One region of the Shewanella sp. 4_MG-2023 genome, then DNA from elsewhere that is predicted to be linked to it. Evidence: predicted binding sites of a transcription regulator. Region 1 holds the regulator's gene; the other holds the start of a gene.
The links. The regulator MetJ, encoded in region 1, represses methionine synthesis genes. The targets are predictions, from matches to a motif close to TAGACGTCTAGACGTCTA.
Positions count from the first base shown of each region.

Region 2: a site for MetJ is predicted at 1,636-1,653, ahead of metH (methionine synthase). Genes of this name have one in related genera too.

Region 1 is NZ_JAUORL010000023.1:65,416-68,632, reverse strand. Features, by position in the region: gene Q4546_RS13490 (conjugal transfer protein TraF) at 1-514, shown strand, start outside; gene Q4546_RS13485 (sulfite exporter TauE/SafE family protein) at 576-1,316, opposite strand; gene metJ (met regulon transcriptional regulator MetJ) at 1,467-1,781, opposite strand; gene metB (cystathionine gamma-synthase) at 1,989-3,149, shown strand; gene Q4546_RS13470 (bifunctional aspartate kinase/homoserine dehydrogenase II) at 3,212-3,217, shown strand, end outside.
Region 2 is NZ_JAUORL010000005.1:68,984-72,200, forward strand. Features, by position in the region: gene metH (methionine synthase) at 1-1,443, opposite strand, end outside; gene Q4546_RS04000 (histidine phosphatase family protein) at 1,741-2,442, shown strand; cobalamin riboswitch at 2,581-2,753, shown strand; gene Q4546_RS04005 (ABC transporter ATP-binding protein) at 2,871-3,217, shown strand, end outside.

The sequences.
Region 1 (3,217 bases):
TTACAGTGCCAGTGCCAATAACTTTGATGTCGATGATTTTGATGATGATAAATATCGAAATGATGACAGCTTATTTAACCTTGATCTTGGGGTGGCTATTGAGCCAACAGAAAGCTTAACCTTAGGGCTGTCTGCTCGTAATTTATTCAGTAAAAAAATAACCACAGTTGAAGCTCAAGGACGGACATTTGAATACCAAATTGAGCCGTTAGTCACAGTGGGAGCTGCTTATGATTGGTCCAGAGTCACCTTAACCACGGATATTGATCTGGTGGAGCAAAGCCGTTTTAGCGAGTTTGATGCGGTGCAGTATTGGCGAGTGGGCGGTGAAGTTAAAGCCACTGACTGGCTGTTTTTACGCATGGGCTACCGCCATGACTTAAAAGATAATAGCGTAGATATTTACTCTTTCGGCACCGGCTTTGCCATCGGCCAAGCCTTTAAGCTGGATATGAGCGGCAGCTATGGTGATGATGCCATTGGCGCTGTGCTGCAAACTTCTTATCACTTTTAAGCGTTATCATTTTTAGCTGTCATCATTGTTGCATTTATATCTGCCACAAAAAGATGATCGACTAGCCTGCTGATAATTCAATTAACGACTTAAGGGTTAGCAATAATGCACTTAAGCTACATAACACCATAGTGGCGATGCGAGTCTTATTTTTATCAACCTTATTGGTTAGCTTTCCTGCGGCAATATTTCCGAGTATGACAGATGGCAATAGCATCAATGACAACCACAGATGCTTTGCTTCCACTAAGCCTGCAAGCATTAAAATAATCAGTGCGATCATTGAGCTGAAAACAAAAAAGATCGATAGCGCGGCTCTAAACTGCGGCGCATCTTTACCGGCTAATAAAATCGCTAATGGTGGCCCACCAATGGCGGCAATATTTCCAAATACCCCCGACAAGACACCTGCAATAAATAGCGAAAGCCGATTTACTGGCGCTGTGATCTTAAAAATACTCAGCAACACCGCTGCGCCGACAATAAAGGCAATGGCTAACCCCAGTACTGCTTGGGGGGCAAACAGTAATAAACCTGCGCCCATAAAGCCACCAGGTATTCGCCCCAGCAGCGCATATTGCAGCCCATTAAACTCCAGTTGAGTACGTTCACGCAATAAGGTCAATAAGGCGATGGAAAAACCCATCATAATCACAGGGGCTGGGACTAATTGTGAGTCGATGATATAGAGAAGTGGACTGGCAACAACCGCAAGCCCAAAACCGATAAGGCCTTGGGTTAATGCGCCTAGAAAAATGATAACCGATGCAAGCATCAAGGTCTGCGGATCGATAAATTCCATTGTCGACTCTTTAGGCGCAATACTGCAACTCACTCTCAGCTTGAGAGCTCGATGCGTTAAATGACGAGCAGTGTTTGATTAATTGAGCAGGCTTATGCTTTAGCGCAAGTACTTTAGCGCAAGTACTTCAGCGCTAGTCGCTAGCTTGACTTAATCAAGATCTTCCCACTCAATTCCCATGGCATCCATCAAAGCTTTTGCTTCAGATGGGATGCTATCAGGCCCTTCTTTTGATAAGTCACCGTCATTTGGCAGTGGTTGTCCAGTGTAGGCATGCAAAAATGCTTCACACAGTAGTTCACTATTGGTTGCATGACGTAAGTTATTAACCTGGCGGCGGGTACGTTCATCAGTCAATACTTTTAAAACTTTTAAAGGTATGGATACCGTGATTTTTTTAACTTGTTCATTTTTTTTGCCATGTTCGGCATATGGGCTGATATAGTCGCCATTCCATTCAGTCATTAACTCACCTTTATACGATAGATTCGTGGCAGATTTTAACCGCTAAATAATAACAGTCAAATTATTGCGGTTATTCTATAACGAATGGAAATAGATTTCTTTATGTTTAGACGTCTAAACGGCTGATTTGTATTGACGATGTGACTTAGCTTAGGTACATTTAGCCATCTAGACATCTCTTTAGTGTGTATTCTTTAGGAGTTTACAATGAGCAAACATCGCGCAGCTACGCTAGCAGTACGCCAAGGTATCGAGTCAGATACCCAATACGGCGCTGTAGTCCCGCCGATTTATCTATCAACAAACTATTCTTTTGATGGCCATAAAAACCCTAGAGAGTTTGATTATAGTCGTTCAGGAAACCCGACGCGCTGCGTGTTAGGTGAAGCCATTGCCAAACTTGAACATGGCGCTACTGGGGTGGTTACTTGTACCGGTATGGCTGCGATTACCTTGGTCACTAGTTTATTAGGCCCCGATGATTTACTGATTGTGCCTCACGATTGTTATGGCGGTAGTTACCGTTTGTTCACAAATCTTGCCAACAAAGGCCAATTTAAATTACTGGTGATTGATCAAACAGATGAGCAAGCACTCAGTGATGCGATTGCTCAGAAACCTAAAATGGTGTGGTTAGAAACGCCGTCAAACCCATTATTACGTGTTGTTGATATCAAAGCTATTGCTGAGCAAAGCCATAAAGTCGATGCCTTAGTTGTGGTTGATAACACCTTTTTATCGCCAATTTTGCAACAGCCATTAGAGCTAGGCGCTGATATCGTCATGCATTCCACCACCAAATATATCAATGGTCATAGTGACGTTGTAGGTGGCGCTGTGGTGGCAAAAGACCCTGAACTGGGTGAGTTACTACACTGGTGGTCAAACACCTTAGGGCTAACAGGCTCGGCTTTTGATAGTTACCTAACCTTACGTGGCATTCGTACTTTAGCTGTACGTATTCGCGAGCATCAAAAAAATGCTGAGCAAGTTATTGACGTACTTCAGGCCAGCAATCTTGTCGAAAAAGTGTATTATCCAGGCTTAAAAGACCACCCAGGTCACGATATTGCAGCTAAGCAACAACAAGGCTTCGGCGCTATGTTAAGTTTCGAACTTAAAGGTGGTGAAGCAGAAGTGGTCGCCTTTTTAAATGCACTGTCTATTTTCAGTGTTGCTGAAAGCTTAGGCGGAGTGGAAAGCTTAGTTGCCGTACCTGCAACCATGACCCATAGAGCAATGGCGCCTGCAGCACGGTATGAAGCTGGCATTAAAGATACTTTACTGCGACTATCTGTCGGGATTGAAGATGCTGAAGACTTGGTTGCCGATATTGAAGTAGGCTTAGCTGCTGTCGCTGCGCTTTAAGTTAATCTCCCTTGGCTATATTCATGTAGTCAGGCTGGTATATGTTGTTTAAGGAGTGAAAAATGGCC
Region 2 (3,217 bases), on a different contig from region 1:
ATAGCGTTTCACTAAGGTGGCTTGCTGAATAAAGGCTTGTTCACCTTCTTTCATCGAAATGGAGTTAACAATCGACTTGCCTTGAACGCATTTAAGGCCAGCTTCAATCACGTCCCATTTTGATGAGTCGATCATGATAGGCACGCGGGAAATATCAGGCTCTGAGGCGATTAAGTTCAAGAACTTTTTCATCGACTCGACGCCATCAAGCATACCTTCATCCATGTTGACATCGATGATTTGTGCGCCGTTTTCAACTTGCTCACGCACGACATCTAGGGCCTCTTCAAACTTTTCTTCTTTGATTAACCGCAGGAACTTGGCTGAACCTGTAACGTTGGCACGCTCGCCGACGTTAACAAATAATGAGTTGCCATCAATGGTTAATGGCTCAAGCCCTGATAAGCGACAGGCAACGGGAATATCAGGTATGACACGTGGCTCATGGCTGATAACGGCATCGCGAATAACACTAATGTGCGCTGGTGTACTACCACAACAGCCACCCACAATATTGAGCATGCCTTCCCGTGCCCAATCACTGATCACTTCGGCCATTTCTTCTGGGGTTTCATCGTAACCACCAAACTCATTAGGTAAGCCAGCGTTAGGGTGGGCAGAAACATAACATTCTGCAATCCGTGATAACTCTTCAACGTAGGGACGCAACTCTTTTGGGCCAAGGGCGCAGTTAAGGCCAATGGATAATGGTTTGATATGGCGCAGTGAGTTGTAAAAGCCTTCGGTGGTTTGCCCAGTTAGGGTACGACCTGAAGCATCAGTAATGGTGCCTGAAATCATCACAGGTAGCCGATCATCAATTTGATCAAACACTAATTCGATGGCAAATAATGCGGCTTTGGCGTTGAGGGTATCAAAGATGGTTTCGACCATGATGATATCTGCGCCGCCATCAATTAATGCACGGGTTGATTCAACATAGGCTTCGACTAACTCATCAAAGCTGATATTACGAAAACTGGGGTCGTTCACATCTGGGCTGATAGAGCAAGTGCGGTTGGTTGGCCCAAGCACTCCTGCAACATAGCGTTTAATACCCGTTTGCGCAGTAACGTCATCAGCGGCTTCACGGGCAACTTTGGCGCCTTCAAGGTTAATTTCTGCTGACAACGACTGCATGTCGTAATCGGCCATAGCAATCGTGGTGGCATTAAAGGTATTGGTTTCAATAATGTCAGCACCCGCTAACAGGTATTCAGTGTGGATATCTTTAATGATTTGGCGTTGGCTTAGCACCAACATGTCGTTGTTGCCTTTTACGTCACAGTGCCAGTCTTTAAAACGCTCACCACGGTAGTCTTCTTCTTCCAGTTTGTAGTCTTGAATCATTGTGCCCATGGCACCATCGAGGATAACTATGCGCTGTTTTAGCGTATTTGTAAGTTGTTCAAGTACCTGACTGTAGGAAGTCGACTTCGCCATAACGTATTACCTTAATTGCTTTTATGCTAATCACTTAATCGAGCGTTAAATAACACGCTAACTTAAGTAGTTAGTGGATTGTGTTAACGGTTTTAGATGAAATAAGCATACCTTTATTTATGCTTTTATAGGGCAGAATAATGCGAAATCCCCTGTAATAAAATTCATCTTAAAATATTTTGTTTGGACATTTAAACGTATAGACGTCCATAATACGTTTAAATAGATTGTAAGAGCAAGCCCATTGCTCACACTAAAAACATAAGCCAATTGAAACGGCCGATGGAGTCTCCTTAGATGAAGCAAGCTAAGATAATATTGTTACGCCATGGCCAATGTGAGGGCGGCAGTATTTTGCGGGGTAAAACCGATGTGGCGCTAACTGATTTGGGGCTAACGAACATGCACCAGAGTGCGGCTAAGCTAGGGCTACTAGGTTGTTTGCCATCACTGCAGCTATACAGTTCGCCTTTGGTGCGTTGCCATGAATTTGCCGCTGAATTAGTGCAGCAGTTAAACCAAGTGAGTGCTGATTTAGCTTTAAAGGTTGAGATAATGTCTCAATTACAGGAAATTGATTTTGGCTTGTGGGACGGAAAAAGCTTTGCAGAGCTTTATCAGCATAGCGCTAAAGCGTTAGACGCCTATTGGGATAACCCTTGGGAGCATGGCGCGCCCCAAGCTGAGCCCATGGCTGAATTTGAACAAAGGGTGGCGCAGGCTTTTGCGCAAATAACCTTGCAAGCTTACAACTTGGCTGAAGCTCATACTGCTGAGGCTAATAGTGCTAAGGCAACAGCATCAGCCACTGCTCTGGTAGTGACTCACGGTGGAGTTATCCGTCATATTATCGCTTTGGTGTTAGGACTTGAACGCTGTAAAGGGCTATATGGACAACTGAATATAGATTATGCCGCGACGGTAACCATTGATGTGTTTTGGCCTGAAGCTGATGATAAATCGACTAAACCCGTCTATCGTTTAAACTGGAATAATTAGTTTTAGCCTAAAATTAGCAGAAAAAACTAACTTCACTTAGGCAGATATACCGTACAATATAAGCCGCATTTATTAAGTGCAATAAAATTTCAAATTAAGTCAATTTAGCTGCAGTTGAGTGCTTGTGTGAAATGCTTTAAGCAACACCAGTATCAAGCGGTTCGCTAAATGAGTAGGGAATCGAGAACTAGCCTAAATGCTGTTTAGCTCGAACTGTACCCGCAACTGTAAAATAGCATCTCATCACTTGTAAGATAAGTGATTAATGAATGCCATTAAGTCAGATACCTAGCTTAGTTTTTCTTGCTGAATTAGCAGCACCTAACAACAACTTGAGCGGGTAACTCAGGCGGAGTTTGTATCGTGATCAGTATTAAAACCCCAGATGTGGCTAAACATGCCTCTTGGATAACCGCAGGGGTAGTATCTTGACTACTGCGGCATTAACAGTTGATCAGCTAAGCTGGTCAGTTGCAGACAATGAGATCCTTTCTCAAGTCAGTTTTGCCTTGCAACGTGGTGAAATGCTAGGGCTTATTGGCCCTAATGGTGCGGGTAAATCCAGCTTACTGCGCTGCTTGTATCGCTATATCACCCCTGATGCTGGCAAAATCAGCTTATTTGGCGACAATATTAATGGTTTTTCTCATAAACAATTGGCCACTAAGGTTGCCGTAGTGCAGCAAGAGTCACCCCATTATTTTGATATGACCACCCATCAACTGGTTTCTATGGGCTTAACGCCCCATAAAGGACTTTTTGAAACCAATACCCA